Regions from separate parts of the Methyloligella solikamskensis genome, predicted to be linked through region 3. Evidence: predicted binding sites of a transcription regulator. Region 3 holds the regulator's gene; each other region holds the start of a gene.
What was found. Region 3 encodes HrcA, which represses chaperone genes, less so after heat shock. Its sites were predicted from a motif close to GTTAGCACTCNCNNNNNGNGAGTGCTAAC; they were not measured.

Region 1 (5,430 bases), on a different contig from region 3:
CGTCGGCGGGCGATGGACCGCCTGGGGCGGACGGAAGCGGATCGAAGCCAAGCAGCTTCGTAATCTGCGACGCCTCGTCGGAAAGGCGCGGCGCGACTCCCCGCTGTTTCAAAGGCTTTACGCGGATCTGGGACCATCAAGTGAGATCGAACTGCGCGACCTGCCGGTAACCCGCAAACGCGAACTCATGCGGGAGTTCGACGACTGGCTGACGATCCGTTCTCTCCCGCTGGAAAGGGCCCGGGAGCACCTCCGCGACATCTCGAAGGTCGGCGTGCCCATCGAAGATGTCGCCATCTTCCAGACCTCCGGGACATCGGGGGAACCGGCGGTCGTCGTCTACCCCTCGTCGTTCGTTGAGTATACTTATGGGATCCAGATGGCGCGTTTCGACTGGGATCAGTGGAAGCTCAACCGGGAAGTCCGCGAAAGCGGCGTCAAGGTGTCTCTCACCGGCGGCAACGGTCACTTCGCCGGTGTCGGTTTCAACAAGCTGATGAACAGACTGCATCCGAAGCTGGCGGGGCGCTGGACCTTCATCGAGGCCGCCCAGCCGATCGGCCGGGTGGTCGAAACCCTCAACGCGATCCCCAAGATCGCCTGGATCATGACCTATCCGAGTATGCTCGCCATTCTCGTCAAGGAACAGGAAGCCGGGCGGTTGCGGATCGAGCCGTTGGTCTTGAAAACCGGCGGCGAGACCCTCACGGATGACCTTCGCGAGCGGGTTCGCCACGCCTTCCCCACGTTGAAATACGGAATAATCGACACCTATGCCTCCACCGAGTGCATGGCGCTGGCGTTCGAGTGCGGCCGCGGTCGGCAGCATGTGCACGAGGACTGGGTCATCCTGGAGGCAGTCGACGAAGCGATGCAGCCGGTTCCCGACGGCACGCAATCGGCGAGTGCATTGCTGACCGTGCTCGCCAACGACGTCCAACCCTTCATCCGGTACGACCTCGGCGACTGCGTCCGTTTCCACACCGACCCTTGCCCCTGCGGATCGCCGTTCCGCAGTTTCCAGGTGGAAGGACGCGAGGCGACACTCGTCCGCGTCGGCGACGTTACGCTGTCGCCGCTCGTCTTCGGTCTGGAGCATGAGCGCGCCCGGCGCATCCAGCTGGTTCAGACCGGCGACAGGAATTTCGAGGTGCGGATAGAGCTGGCCGACGAGGCGGCAGCAGGGGCTGTCTTTGAGGAGGTCATCGGGTCGGTGAAACGGGTGTTTCGCGACAACGGCCTGGAGGACGTCGCGGTGCGGGAAAGCCGGACGCCGCCCCAACTTACCGCGAGCGGCAAGTTCCACAAAGTTGTGCCTATGCGGAGCGCCGATACACGAACCATAGCGTGACCCGGCATTCGGCGGTTGGCTTCCGAGTGAGCGGATAGGCCCTATGCGCCTCTGCCTGTCGGACGCCGAATGGACGGCCGTCGCAATCTGCTTCAGCCTCTTCCTCTATAGACAGCGGAATCGCGTCGAACGGCTCTTCAATCAGATCAAGCACTGCCGGCGGATACGATCCGCTACGAGAAGCTGGCGTAGAACTTCCTCGCCTTCGTCAAGCCCGATGCAATCAGGCTCTGGGCCGAGTTAATACGTCCACCGCCTAAAGCAGCGGACGCTCCTGCCGGTCCTCCATGTCATACCCGCCAAGCTCCGCCAGAGCTCCGAAATCCGGCGAACGAAAAAGCCCATGCTCCCACTCAATCAGGCGGTCATAGGTGAGGCGCCGAAGGATCTTGTTGGTATGAACCAGGGAAAGGCCCAGAGCATCGGCTAGATGCTGCTGGGTGAAGGGGAAGCGCACCCGGCCTTCGACCGCCAGGCCGACCTCCTCGGCGCGGACGAAAAGATGAGCGAGATAATAGGCGGCACGCTCCCGGGCGGTGCGCCGGCCAAGGCTCAAGAGATGCTCGTCCAAGACGCGCTCCTCGCGGGCCGCCAGCCATGTGACGTCGAAGGCGAGCCGCGGGCTGCGGGCGAAGACCTCGGTGAGCTTCTGGCGCGGGAAGGTGCAGAGCGAGGCTGCGGTCAGGGTTTCCACAGAATGCTCCATCTCGGCATCTAGGGTTGCCTGGAGCCCGATAAAATCGCCGGGCAGGATGAAATTGATGATCTGTCGGCGGCCGTCCGGAAGCGTCTTGTAGCGGAAGCCCCACCCCTCCAGCACGGTGAAAAGCTGATCGGACCGGACCCCTTCGGAAAATATGGTCGATCCGCCCTCCACGGTGAATTCGCCGATCTTGAAGTCCGACAGGAGATCGACCTCGCCGTCGCTCAGGGGGCGAAAAATCGCGCAGTCGCGCAAGGGGCACTGCTCGCACGGGACTTTGTGATCGACAGCGAATTGAGCGACCAAATTCATTGGCGCGATGATCTCCTTGGCCGCTCCGGCGCCGATGCAAGATGAGTATGTCTTAGTTGAAAGACGGCGCGTCTGCGAAGTTCTAAGAGTGAAGCCGTCATACTAATCGAAGTCAATTCGGCGGAGCCAGGGATCTGAGGGCAAGGACGGAAATTGAGTTGCCCGACTCCCTTCATATTCCTGCCAGCGCGACCGATTGCGTGCGCCCCGCCACTGTGTAGCAAACCATGATGACCGAGGAGGAACTTGCCGCTCTTCCCGAAGACGGGAAAGAGCCGTTGACCAGCGCCGCCGAGAAGCGCGACGCGTTGGAAGCGGGTGGAGTCGGTCTGTGGGAGTGGTGGTTCCAAGAGGGCCAAATCGGCCTGGACCAAGAGGCCAGCCGACTTCTGGACCTGCCCCATGGCGGCGGCTCGCTGCCTGCCGCAAGGTTCGAGGAGGCCATTCATCCGGAGAATCTGGCCGGATTCCAGCATTCGCTGCGAGCCGCGATCGGCAGCGATGGCGAGATCGCAGAGGAATTCCGGCTCGACCGGGCGCGTTCCGCCGCTGACCCAATGGGTTTGCCTTACGGGCCGTGTTGTCGAGCGCGAGGCCGGCAGACCGATCCGCGCGATGGGCGTAATCCAGGATGTCACCGACCGGCATTTCGAGAAGGAGGCGAGCGAGCTGCTCAATCGAGAGCTGGCCCACCGCATGAAGAACCTGTTCTCGGTGGTCGGCAGCATCGCGGCGGTGAGCGCCGAAAGCCATCCGGAAGCCAAGCCCTTCGTGCAGACCTTCCAATCGCGGCTCAACAGCCTTTCCGCGGCTCACGACCTCCTAAAAGAACGGCAATGGCTCTTCATGCCGCTGGAAGACCTCGCTGCGCGGGTTATCGAGCCGCTCGGCGTGCTCAGGCGGGTCAATATCGACGCGGACCACCTGATGTTCGGCGATTACGATATGCAGACCCTCGTTCTGGTGCTGCACGAACTCGCCACCAACGCCATCAAATATGGCGCCCTTTCCAACGACGACGGGCATGTTTCGCTGCGTTTCGAGGGGCTTGAGGACGATACGGTCCAGCCGCGCGAGATCCTGATGACATGGCAGGAGGTCGCAGGCCCGCCCGTGGTCAAGCCGGCCGATCGCGGCTTCGGAATGACCCTGCTGGAGCGGCTGGCGAAGCGCCACGGCCACGATGCACCCGTGGTGGAATGGTACGAATCCGGGCTTTTCTGCCGGCTCCGCTTCCGCGCCAGCGCCCGCTAGAAGACGCTCCTTCACACGCGCTTCACCACATTGGCGCAAATCACGCCTCGGATGGGCGGTTTCGGCCCGCTTTCTTGACAGCGGCACAATCGAAACGTTATCCCCGCCCACGATTTGGCACTCAACACTGGCAAGTGCCAACAGGCGACCCTATCTCGAAAGCAGAGACAATTTTCAGGGAGTGCAACTATGGAATTTCGTCCTCTCCACGATCGTGTCGTGGTGAAGCGGCTCGAAGAGGAGCAGAAGACCAAAGGCGGGATCATCATCCCGGACTCGGCGGCTGAGAAGCCGCAGACCGGCGAGATCGTCGCGGCGGGCCCCGGGGCACGCGGCGAAGACGGCAAGGTCCAGCCGCTGGACGTGAAGGTCGGCGACAAGGTCGTGTTCGGCAAGTGGTCGGGCACCGAGGTCAAGATCGACGACCAGGAGCTCCTTATCATGAAGGAGTCCGACATCATGGGGGTGATGGGTTAAGGCCAATTGGCTGTCCCACCCCAATTTCGCCTCCCCGCATCTTGAAGCGGGCTCGTGAGCAGGCGGTTTTTGAAATTTTTGAACAATGGAGTTAAGCGCCAATGGCAGCTAAAGACGTGAAATTCGGTGCAGATGCGCGCGAGCGCATGCTGCGCGGCGTCGACACCTTGGCCAATGCAGTCAAGGTCACGCTCGGCCCCAAGGGCCGCAATGTGATCCTCGAGAAATCCTTCGGCGCCCCGCGCTCGACCAAGGACGGCGTGACCGTCGCGAAGGATATCGAGCTTGAGGATAAGTTCGAGAACATGGGCGCACAGATGGTGCGCGAGGTGGCGTCCAAGACCAACGAGAAGGCCGGTGACGGCACCACCACGGCGACCGTGCTTGCCCAGTCGATCGTGCGCGAAGGCCTGAAGGCCGTCGCCGCGGGCATGAACCCGATGGATCTGAAGCGCGGTATCGACAAGGCCGTGACCGAGGTCATCGCCGATATCCGCAAGAGCTCCCAGAAGGTTTCTGGCTCTTCGGAGATCGCCCAGGTCGGCACGATTTCCGCCAATGGCGAGAAGTCCATCGGCGACATGATCGCAGAAGCCATGGGCAAGGTCGGCAATGAAGGCGTCATCACGGTCGAAGAGGCCAAGAGCCTTGAGAGCGAGCTTGAGGTCGTGGAAGGCATGCAGTTCGACCGCGGCTACATCTCGCCCTACTTCATCACCAATGCCGAGAAGATGGTGGCGGATCTCGAGAACCCATACATCCTGATCTGCGAGAAGAAGCTGACCGGCCTGCAGCCGATGCTTCCGCTGCTCGAGGCGGTTGTGCAGTCGGGCCGTCCGCTGATGATCATCGCTGAAGATATCGAGGGCGAGGCCCTGGCCACCCTCGTGGTCAACAAGCTGCGCGGCGGCCTGAAGGTCGCGGCGGTGAAGGCGCCTGGCTTCGGCGATCGCCGCAAGGCCATGCTGCAGGACATCGCTGTCCTGACCGGTGGCCAGGTGGTTTCCGAGGATCTCGGCATCAAGCTCGAGGGCGTCACCCTCGACATGCTGGGCAGCGCCAAGCGCGTGAACATCACCAAGGACGACACGACCATCGTCGACGGTGTTGGCGAGAAGGCCGACATCGACGCCCGCGTCGCGCAGATCAAGGCGCAGATCGAGGAGACCTCCTCCGATTACGACAAGGAGAAGCTGCAGGAGCGTCTGGCGAAGCTCGCCGGCGGTGTTGCGGTGATCCGCGTCGGCGGCGCTACCGAGGTCGAGGTGAAGGAGCGCAAGGACCGTGTTGACGACGCTCTGAACGCGACCCGCGCGGCCGTGGAAGAGGGCAT
Region 2 (5,430 bases), 1.1 Mb from region 3:
CGCGGCGGTCTCGCCTATGCCTGGTACGGCATCGACACGAGCCGCAACGTAGCCTTTCCGGGATACGCTGACTCTCTGAACGCCGACTACGATGCCCATAGCCTCCAGGCCTTCGGCGAGGCCGGTTACCGTCTCGCCGCAATGCCGGCCAACATGGAGCCCTTCGTCGGCCTGGCCCATATCAATCTCGACAGCGACGGCTTCCGGGAGAGCGGAGGGGCGGCGGCGCTCCAGGCCTCCGGCCAGTCCGCCGACACCACCTTCACTACCCTCGGCCTGCGTGCCTCCAGCCAGAGCCTGATCCAGACCATGCCGCTGACCGCGCGCGGGATGATCGGTTGGCGCCACGCTTTCGGCGATACGGATCCGTCTGTGGTGTTCGCCTTCACCGGCGGCAGCTCGGCCTTCGATGTGGTTGGCGCACCGCTTTCGGAAGACGCGCTAGTGCTAGAAGCCGGCCTCGATCTTGAGGTCGGCAGCATGACCACCATGAGCGTGAGCTATTCGGGCCAGATGGGCGAAGATTCCAGCGATCACGGCATCCAGGGCGACGTCACCCTCCGCTTCTGATCGGGGGTGGCTAGAGTGCCTTCTTCTGCCCTGAGCCTGCCTCAAAGGTCAGATCGGCCGGCGAGATCAGCACGGAAAATTGCTGGCACCAGATCACCACGCTCGGGTATTTCGTCAGGTCGACGCCCGCGGGGATCTCGTATTTCTGGCTACCTTCGAAGGCCCGCAAGCGCCCGAGATCCACATACATGGTGTCCTCGACATCCGCCTCGCTGCGCACCTTCTTAGCCGGCACGAGATAGACGTGATAGTCGGGCCCCGGCCCCACCTCGAAATCCTTCTCCAGGAAAAGAACGTCTGGATAGACGCTGACCTTGCCCTTTCCGTAATGGACGGGGTCGGACGGGTTGGCGTGAATGAAGGTGCCTTGGGCAACCAACTCCCCGGCTTCCGCTTCCGTCAGCGTGTCGGTGCCAGCCGGCGGCGGAAACAGATACGGGAAGACGAACAGCCCCGCCGCAAACCCGATGATGACGCCGAGCAGAACGCCGACGACCAGCCCTTTCAGCCAATGCCACATGATGTCTTCCCCAAACATCGGAAAATGTCGGGAAAGACTGCCATGGGCCCGAAGGGAAGGCTAGCGGCGCGAGAGACGGCTCACTGCAACCGGAGCTCGCCTTCGACGAAATCGAACTCCGTCGGCGAGATGAGCCGCTTATGGGCAACCCGCACCCGGTAGAGCGGCCCCTCCAGATTCTCGTCCCAGAAGGCGAGGAAATCCTTCAGCTTCGGGAAGCGCGGCGCCATGTCGTAATCCTGCCAGATATAGCTCTGGAGCAGGCGGTTATGGTCGGGCAACCGGTAGAGGATTTCGGCGGTGGTGAGGGAAAAGCCACAGAGCTGGGAAACGAGCGCGTTGTCAGTCATCGAAAAGCCCCTGCTTTGGTCTTGTAAGACTCAAAATTAAATCGTCCCGCGCCGACCATGTCCAGGTTTTATTGAGAGATTTCAGGCAACTAGCAGCCGTCTGGCTAGGCTGCTACCAAGCTGGCACTCTCCTATTGAAAGTGCTAACAACTGTCGCTACATAGCCGCCGAACGGGCCGGTATTTCTAGCGCCCGATCAACGGGAAAATTTGGTTAGAGGAGAACAAAGCCATGCAGTTTCGTCCGTTGCATGACCGCGTCGTCGTGCGCCGTCTTGAAGAAGGCGAAAAGACGAAGGGCGGAATTATCATTCCCGAGACCGCCAAGGAGAAGCCCTCCGAAGGCGAAGTCGTCGCCGTGGGCCCCGGCGCCCGCGACGAGAAAGGTCAGGTCCAGCCGCTCGAGGTGAAGGCCGGCGACCGCGTTCTGTTCGGCAAGTGGTCGGGCACCGAGGTCAAGATCGACGGCGAGGACCTGCTCATCATGAAGGAGAGCGACATCCTCGGCATCCTCGAGGGCACCGCGTCCGCCAAAAAGGCCGCGTAACCAACACGCTGCATAATTTCATTTCATTCACGGAGAACGAGCCATGTCTGCAAAAGACGTGAGATTTTCCCAAGACGCCCGCGAGCGCATGCTCCGCGGCGTCGACATCCTAGCCAATGCGGTCAAGGTGACCCTCGGCCCGAAAGGCCGCAACGTGGTGTTGGAGAAGTCCTTCGGCGCGCCCCGCATCACCAAGGACGGTGTGAGCGTCGCCAAGGAAATCGAACTTGAGGACAGGTTCGAGAACATGGGCGCCCAGATGGTGAAGGAGGTCGCTTCCAAGACCAACGACACCGCTGGTGACGGCACCACCACCGCCACCGTCCTCGCACAGTCCATCGTCAAGGAAGGCCTGAAGTCGGTCGCGGCCGGCGCCAACCCCATGGACCTGAAGCGCGGCGTCGACATGGCCGTTGCCAAGGTCGTCGAGGAGCTGAAGTCCAAGTCGAAGAAGATCACCGGCTCCGGCGAGATCGCCCAGGTCGGCACCATCTCCGCCAATGGCGACGCCGAGATCGGCCGCCTCATCTCCGAGGCCATGGAGAAGGTCGGCAATGACGGCGTGATCACCGTCGAGGAAGCCAAGGCGCTCGAGACCGAGCTTGAGGTCGTCGAGGGCATGCAGTTCGACCGAGGCTACCTCTCGCCCTACTTCATCACCGACGCCGAGAAGATGCGCGTCGAGCTGGAGAACCCCTACATCCTCATCCACGAGAAAAAGCTCACCGGGCTTCAGACCATGCTTCCCCTCCTGGAAGCCGTGGTCCAGTCCGGCCGTCCGCTTCTGATCATCGCCGAGGACGTCGAGGGCGAGGCCCTGGCCACCCTCGTGGTCAACAAGCTGCGCGGCGGCCTGAAGGTCGCTGCCGTCAAGGCGCCTGGCTTCGGCGATCGCCGCAAAGCCATGCTCCAGGACATCGCGGTTCTGACCGGCGGTCAGATGATCTCCGAGGATCTCGGCATCAAACTTGAGGGCGTGACCCTCGACATGCTGGGCCAGGCCAAGAAGGTCCAGATCACCAAGGACGACACCACCATCGTCGATGGCGCCGGCGACAAGAAGGAGATCGAATCCCGCGTCTCCCAGATCCGCGCGCAGATCGAGGAGACCTCGTCGGACTACGACAAGGAGAAGCTGCAGGAGCGTCTGGCGAAGCTCGCCGGCGGTGTTGCGGTGATCCGCGTCGGTGGTGCCACCGAGGTCGAGGTGAAGGAGAAGAAGGATCGCGTCGACGACGCGCTCAACGCGACCCGCGCAGCCGTGGAGGAAGGCATCTCCCCCGGCGGCGGCGTGGCTCTGCTCCGCACCGTGAAGTCCCTCGACGGGCTGAAGCCTGAGAACGAGGACCAGAGCGTCGGCGTGAACATCGTTCGCCGCGCGCTTCAGGCGCCGATCCGCCAGATCGCCGAGAATGCCGGCGAGGATGGCGCGGTCGTGGCCGGCAAGGTGCTCGAGAAGGACGATTACGGCTACGGTTACAACGCCCAGACGGGTGAGTATCTCGACCTGGTCAAGGAAGGCGTGATCGATCCGGTCAAGGTCGTGCGCACCGCGCTGCAGGATGCAGCCTCCGTCGCCGGCCTCCTGATCACCACCGAGGCCATGGTCGCCGAGCATCCCCAGAAGAACCCTGCTCCGGCCATGCCGGGCGGCATGGGCGATATGGGCGGCATGGGCTTCTAAGCCACGCACCCAAGCCTCTTTGAAACGAACAGGCCGCGTCCCTCAACCTGAGGGGCGCGGCTTTTCTTTTGGCCCCTGCCACGCCCGATTGACAGCGGACCGGCGGCTCCCTATCTACCGCTTCGGGTGAAGGCCCCAGCCGCTCGCAAGCACACGCTTAAGGTAGAGCCCTTCCTACAAGACGACACATCGGCCCGATCGCAACCCAGGCATCCGGCGCAGATGGCAAGGCGAGCCCCATCGGGAGCGATTGCTCCACCATCGTCGGCATGCGGAATTGCGAGAGGTTCGCGATGACGACGCCCATTACACTGCCGCCCCTATCCGACCTGAAGACCGAGGCACGCCAGCTCCGGCAGGACCTGGCCGCCTTCGGCACCACCATCAGCCATGGACAATCCCTGGAGCGTATAGCCAATCGCCACGGCTATCGTGACTGGAACACGCTCCACGCAGCGCTGGGAAACCGGCCGCCCCGCAGGCCGCTGGCCCTCGGCACGAAGGTGCGGGGTCATTATCTCGGCCAGCCCTTTACGGGTGAGCTCGTCGCCATCCAGCAGATGGGACCATCTGGCCGTGTCCGCATAACGGTGCAGTTCCAAGAGCCCGTCGACGTTGTGACCTTCGACAGTTTCTCGGCCTACCGGCAGCGCGTCTCCTGCATTGTCGACGAGACGGGCCGCACCACCGAGAAAACCTCGGACGGTCGGCCACACATGGAACTCGACCCGATAGCCTAAGCGGGGACCAAGGAAGGCGGCGTTTTCGAACGCCGTCTTCTCTCGCCGTCAAGCCTGACCGCTACGCCTTCGAGGCAGCTTCCGCCTGCTTGAGAAGGACCTCGCGCTCGCCTTCAAAGCCAGCCTCGATCCAGGTCCGCTCGACCACTCGCAAGATGCGGCCCACCTGAGGCCCGCTGGGCACGCCCATCGCCATCACATCCTCGCCCTTCAGGGGAAACTCCGGCGCCTGCCAGCGGTCGGGAAGCTCATAGGCGGCCGTCCACGCATCATCGTCCGGCGCAGCCCCCTCCTCCATCCAGGTCGTCAGCACCCGCCGGCGATAGGAGTCCGGCCCAAGCCGATAGAGAAGATGCTTGCCGGTCGCCTCGTCCGGCGCCTTTTCGATCTGCAGCACGTCGACGACCTCTTCGAGAACGGCAGATTCCGCATTGCTCAGGCGGAACCGCTCCGTGAGCCGTTCCAAATCGTCTTCGACGTAGACGGCAAGCGCCGCCAGCCGCAGGGCAGCATTGGGCGCCGCGCCCACCACCGCCTCGATCTCGGCGAGCCTGTCGAATTGCGGCAGCCGCGGCGCGCTCCCTAAGATCTGCGGCAGCAGCCCATAATCGTAGAGAAGCCCGACAACCTCTTTGGCGCGCGGCGCCACGAGCAGGCGCTTCATCTCGCCCCAGACCCGCTCCGCCGAGAGTCCGTCGAGCCCGTCGCGAAGCCGGACGCACGCGGAAAGCCCGTCTGCGTCGATCGTCCCCTTCCCGTAAATTGCAAAGAACCGGAAGAAGCGGAGGATGCGCAAATAGTCTTCTGCGATCCGCGCCGCCGGATCGCCGATGAAGCGGATACGCCCCGCTTCCAGATCCTCATAGCCGCCAAGCGGATCGTGGACGGTGCCGTCCGCATCCGCATAAAGCGCGTTCAGGGTGAAGTCCCGCCGGCTCGCATCGGCCGCCCAATCGGTCGTGAAGCGCACGGTCGCGTGACGGCCATCCGTCTCGACGTCCTCCCGCAAGGTCGTGACCT
Region 3 (5,430 bases):
CAAGAGTTCGTCGTGCCGAGGTCGATGCCAATTACTTTCGCCATGTTCAAACCTCTCTTCTCTGGCAGACCGTCCGGGCCCGATGGCACCCGGGAGACGCGCCCGTTTTTGAAACTGTCCGCGGACGCACGGTCCCCTTAATTCATCTAGGCGAGCCAGCCGGAATTTCGACTGGGTTTCCGCGGTTATATAGGGGCGAGCTTTGTTACCCGCAAGGCGAGTGGGCGGCCAAAACCCCATAAGAACCCAAGGGTTTCACCAGGGGCTTGCGTGGTTTCCGCCGCCGAAGCGCCGGTGAGTCTTACGAAGCAATTCTTAACGAGCAATCACGGCACGGTGGCCCAGGCCGCGATCAGGGTCGGCGTCAGGCAGAAATAACGGCCTTCGTCGCTTGCCGCCTGCAAATCTGCCTCGAACTGGGCCATTTTGGCCTCATCTGTGAGCCCGAGCTCGACACCGGCATCGAACAGGCTTCGATACACGCCGGTCAACATGCCCGCCATCTCGGAGAGCGGCAAGTAGCGGACTTCCGAGTGGAGTCCGGCAAGGTCGTCCAGCCCCGCCGCGGCAAATTGCGCCGGCAACTGGCGCCCCTGGCGCATGCGCCGGCCATGGGCGGCGAAGACGCCTTCGAAGAGCTCGGAGAACGCATCCATGGCCGAGCACTCCCGCTCGACCGAGAAACTCCCGAAATCGAATTCCTGCGCGATCACCACGCCGCCGGGCTTGGTCCAGTCGCGCATCTTGGACAGCACCGCAACCGGGTCGGGCAGATGCATCAGGAAGCAGCGGCAGAAGGTTAGGTCGAAGGGGGCGCCGGGCAGGTCGCCGTCGAACGTGTTGATATCGCCCTGGACGACATCGAAGGTCGTCCCGCTGCGGTGGCGCAGCGCTTCGCGCGCCATGCCGACGAGTCCGGGATCGATCTCGATCCCCGTCACCGCCCCTTGGGGCCCCACGCCCTGCGCCATGGTCTGCATGACAGCGCCGGGCCCGGCCCCCACATCGAGGCAGTGCATGCCCGGGTTGAGCCCGGCCTTCTGGAGGACACGGCGCGTCGCCGATTCCCACATCTGCGCCTGCTTGCGAAGGCGCTCATACTCTGCCATGTCGCGAGAGTGGACGTAGCCGTCCGGGTTGACGCGCGCGCTTGTCTTTTCGTCCGCGAGGGAGGCCACGTTGGGGGAGCCTGAGCTTGAGAAATGCCGCAGGCCGCATCCTATCGCGGATCGCTTCTGCGGGACAGGGAGGAACGGCCAATTGTCTGTGAAACATTTGCAACAGAAGTTCGATCGCGCCGCCCAGGAATCGCTCGTGGCCGAGCTGCGCGAGGTGGTGCAAGCGGCCCCCCTCTACACGCCCACCATGCCGCGCACGGGCAAGCCCATGTCGGTCCGCCAGACCAATTGCGGCGCCTTCGGCTGGCTTACCGACAAGGAGAAGGGATACCGCTACGAGCCGGTTCATCCGGCGACGGGTGAGCCCTGGCCGCCTATCCCGGACGTGCTGCTGAAGCTTTGGGAGGAGGTCGCCGACTTCCCGGCGCCGCCCGAAGCCTGCCTGATCAACTACTACGACAAGGGCACCAAGATGGGTCTTCACCGCGATGAGGACGAGGAGACCTATGACGCGCCGGTTGTCTCTGTCTCCCTCGGCGACACGGCGATGTTCCGCATCGGCGGGCTTACGCGAAAGGACCCGACACGGCGGATCGAGCTGGAATCGGGCGACGTGGTGATCTTCGGCGGCGAGGACCGGCTGATCTATCACGGCATCGACCGGATCGTGGCCGGAAGCTCTGACCTTCTGCCCAAGGGCGGCCGCATCAACCTCACCTTGCGCCGGGTAACGCCGGCTTAGGTCGGCTTGGCGCGCTCACCTCATCCTCAGGCGTCATGCCCGGACTTGATCCGGGCATCCATGCCGTTACGTCTCAACTTGTCGCAAGGCCAGTGGAATGGATTGCCGGGTCAAGCCCGGCAATGACGATGCTGCGGTAGGACGAGCCCCGTCAGCCTAACCCGTGAAATCGCTCTGCTTGAACAGGGAGATCAGCGTGATGCCGTGGTCTTTGAGCGTTTCGGTGGCGCCTTCATCCCTGTCGAGCACGGTGACCACATGCTCCACCGTGCCGCCCATGTCGCGCACGGCCTCGACGGCCTGAAGCGTCGAGCCGCCGCTTGTCGTCACGTCCTCGACGACCACGACCCGTTTGTCTTTAAGGCTTTCCTCCGCGGTTAGCCCTTCCAGACGTTGTTGAGTGCCGTGGTCCTTCGCCTTCTTCCGCATGATGAGGGCGGGAAGCGGATGGCCCAGCGCAAAGCTGCGGGCGGTGACGGCGGCCGTGATGGGCACGGCGCCGAGCTCCAGCCCGCCGACGTAATCCGCATCGAGCTTGGATATCTCGTCCAGCAGAAGGGCAGCCGACAGGAACGCGCCTTCGGGATGAAGCATCGTCGGCTTCATGTTGAAGTAGGTGTTGCTCTTGCGCCCCGAGGCGAGGGTGACGCTGACGCCGAAAGCGTAGGACCGCTCGCGGATGATCTGCATGAGACGCGCCCGTTCTTCCGCTGCGTCCCGCTCTTTCGCTTTCAACGGCACTTCTCTACGCCTCGTCTTCTTCTTTCGTTGCCTTCGGAGGCGTATCAGCCCTTGCGGAGCCCCTCATCCTCCACCGCTTCGCTGCCGTCGTCCGACCCGTCCGGATAGTCGTCATTGGCCGGCTTGGCGTTGCCCTGCGGCTGGTGCCGCGCACCGCCCTTGGACACGGCCACGAGCGCCGGCCGCAGGCAGCGATCCCCAATGGTATAGCCTGCCTGCATCACGTCCACCACCGTGCCTTCCGGCACTTCGGGGTTCGGCACTTCGTACATCGCCTGGTGATTGTTCGGGTCGAAACGCTCGCCCAGCGGGTCGAGCTTGGTCACGCCGTGACGCTCGAGCATGTTGAGCAGCTCCCGCTCGGTGAGCTCCACGCCTTCCAGGAAGCTCTTCAGCGCCGGGTCCTGGGCAGCGGCCTCGGCCGGCACGTGCTCGATGGTCCGGCGGAGATTGTCGCCAACCGTCAGCACGTCGCGCGCAAAATTGGTCACCGCGTATTTCGAGGTGTCGGATTTCTCGCGCTCCGTCCGGCGGCGCAGATTTTCCATCTCCGCCATGGTCCGCAGCAGCCGGTCGCGCAGATCGGCATTCTCGGCCGCGAGGTCCGTCTCGTCGTCCGCTTTCGCCTCGGCCGCCTCGGCGTCCTCGGTCTGGGCGTTCTCAGGGGTCTCCTCGTCTTCGTCGCGAGGACCGGTCGTCTCGTCAGTCATAGCCGCACCGATTGTTTTCTAAAGCTGGAGTTCTCGGGGATATCGACCGCAAAGCAAAGGAAATCAAGGCCGCAAAAGGTTAAGGAACCAGCCGGCCCAGGAGCCTCGCCGTGTAATCCACCATCGGAATGATCCGACCGTAGTTCAAACGGGTCGGTCCGATAACCCCCAACACGCCGACGATCCGCTGTTCGGAATCCTCGAAGGGGGAGACGACGAGCGCCGAGCCGGACAGCGAGAACAGCTTGTTCTCCGACCCGATGAAGATGCGCACCCCGTCGGCGCGCTCCGCGAGGCCCAGAAGACGGATGAGCTCTTCCTTGGCGTCCAGGTCCTCGAAGAGCAGGCGCACCCGCTCCAGATCCTCCATGGCCTTCACGTCTTCCAGGAGATGGGCCCGGCCGCAGACGATCAGCGATTTGCCGCCTTCTTCCTCGCCGGACCACGTGGCCAGCCCCGCCGTCACCACGTCGGTGGTGAGCTCGTCGAGCTGGACGCGCTTTTCCTCGATTTCCTTCTCGATGCGCTTCTTCGCATCCTCGATCGTAGCGCCGCCGATCCGGGCGTTAATGTAGTTGGAGGCCTGCTGCAGCGAGCTGACCGGGAGATCCGCAGGGATCGAGATGATCCGGTTCTCCACGTCGCCGTCCTCGCCGACCAGCACCACGAGGGCCCGTCCGCCGCCGAGATTGACGAACTCGATCTGCTTCAGCGCCTTGGTATGCTTGTCCACCAGCACCACCCCGGCGCAGCGCGACAGGCCCGACAGCATGGCGCCGGCTTCGGTGAGAAAATCCTCAACCGCCCGGTGCTTGCCGTCGCCGGAGATTTGGCGCTCGATCTGATCGCGCTCCGCGGGGCTGACATCGCCCACTTCGAGCAGGCCGTCCACGAACAACCGCAAACCCGACTGTGTGGGCAGCCGACCGGCGGAGGTATGAGGTGCATAGATCAGCCCCAGCGCCTCCAGATCGCTCATCACATTGCGCACCGAGGCGGGCGACAGGGTGATGGGCAAGGAACGGCTGAGATTGCGGGACCCGACCGGCTCGCCGGTTGCGAGATAGGTCTCGACGATGCGCTTGAAGATCTCGCGCGACCGCTCGTTCAGACGGGTCAATCCGTCCTGGGCGCCCTGCGCAGCGCCAAGCGCCGCGCTGATATCGTCGTATCGCATGGGTTGAAATTTATGCACCGCACATCGGCGCGTCAAACCCGTAACGCGCCGAAAGGCGTGGAATCGCGCACGAAACGCCAATTGGCCGTCGTGACCGCTAGTTCAGCGCGTTTCCGGCGGGCAGCAGAGCGGAGCCGAGAGAGTCCGGCGCGCCGAAATGGCTGAAGTAGCGCGAGCGGATCGCTTCCACCGGCAGCACGATCAGAACGTCCGTGGTGCCGAACTGATGGTCGATGACCGCACCGTCGCCCACATAGGCGCCGAGCCGCAGATAGCCCTTGATCAGCGGCGGTAGAGCCTTCATGGCCGCTTTCATGTGCACCTGATCGGCCGGGATCATGTCCATGTCCACATGAAGGTGGTCATGGGCCCGGGCCCGCCATTCCTCTGGCGCCAGAGCCGTGTGGTGCAGAAAGCTCAAGGCCTGCGCATGGGCTTTCGGATCGATGCCTTCGAAGCTTGCGCAGCCCAGCATCACGTCGACGCCGTTCTCGCGCACATAGGACCAAAGCCCGTGCCACAGCAGCTCCACGGTCCGGCGGGTCCGGTAGGGCTTCAGCACGCAGGAGCGGCCCAGCTCCATGAAGTTGTAGTCCGGCTTGGCCTGGATCAGCGGCGCGATGTCGTATTCCTGCTGGGTGTAGAACCCGTCATGCCGGTCCGCCACCTCCTGGCGCAGCACCCGGTAGGTGCCCACCACCTGAGGCCGGCGCCAGCCGCGGCTCGCCAGTGCATTGGTGTGATCCAGCACCAGCAGATGATCGAAGATCGGATCGTAGGGATCCTCGTCCCGGCGAGACAGCATGGTCAGCGCATCGGCTCTCGCGGACATCTCTTCGTAGAAGACCTTGTAGCGCAGGCGCTGGGCGCGGCGGATATCGCCCCGCTTGCGGGCCAGGCGAACCTCCAGCGGCCCGATGCGGCCATAGCTCTTGGGCGGCT

Region 1: ACFQ2F_RS14620 (co-chaperone GroES) is a predicted target of HrcA. The motif match lies at 3,734-3,762, and genes of this name have one in related genera.
Region 2: groES (co-chaperone GroES) is a predicted target of HrcA. The motif match lies at 1,560-1,588, and genes of this name have one in related genera.

What each region holds. Positions count from the first base shown of each region.
Region 1 covers NZ_JBHTJO010000002.1:335,880-341,309, reverse strand. Annotated here, with positions in the region: gene ACFQ2F_RS14640 (phenylacetate--CoA ligase family protein) at 1-1,351, shown strand, start outside; partial or broken gene ACFQ2F_RS14635 (IS5/IS1182 family transposase) at 1,437-1,540, shown strand; gene ACFQ2F_RS14630 (Crp/Fnr family transcriptional regulator) at 1,608-2,366, opposite strand; gene ACFQ2F_RS14625 (HWE histidine kinase domain-containing protein) at 2,868-3,620, shown strand; gene ACFQ2F_RS14620 (co-chaperone GroES) at 3,810-4,097, shown strand; gene groL (chaperonin GroEL) at 4,199-5,430, shown strand, end outside.
Region 2 covers NZ_JBHTJO010000001.1:1,244,541-1,249,970, reverse strand. Annotated here, with positions in the region: gene ACFQ2F_RS06030 (autotransporter outer membrane beta-barrel domain-containing protein) at 1-570, shown strand, start outside; gene ACFQ2F_RS06025 (DM13 domain-containing protein) at 581-1,090, opposite strand; gene ACFQ2F_RS06020 (usg protein) at 1,171-1,440, opposite strand; gene groES (co-chaperone GroES) at 1,672-1,986, shown strand; gene groL (chaperonin GroEL) at 2,030-3,670, shown strand; gene ACFQ2F_RS06005 (glyoxalase superfamily protein) at 3,964-4,410, shown strand; gene ACFQ2F_RS06000 (CCA tRNA nucleotidyltransferase) at 4,472-5,430, opposite strand, start outside.
Region 3 covers NZ_JBHTJO010000001.1:193,251-198,680, reverse strand. Annotated here, with positions in the region: gene dnaK (molecular chaperone DnaK) at 1-44, opposite strand, end outside; gene ACFQ2F_RS00970 (class I SAM-dependent methyltransferase) at 327-1,178, opposite strand; gene ACFQ2F_RS00965 (alpha-ketoglutarate-dependent dioxygenase AlkB family protein) at 1,261-1,860, shown strand; gene pyrE (orotate phosphoribosyltransferase) at 2,017-2,550, opposite strand; gene grpE (nucleotide exchange factor GrpE) at 2,646-3,311, opposite strand; gene hrcA (heat-inducible transcriptional repressor HrcA) at 3,391-4,488, opposite strand; gene ACFQ2F_RS00945 (GNAT family N-acetyltransferase) at 4,586-5,430, opposite strand, start outside.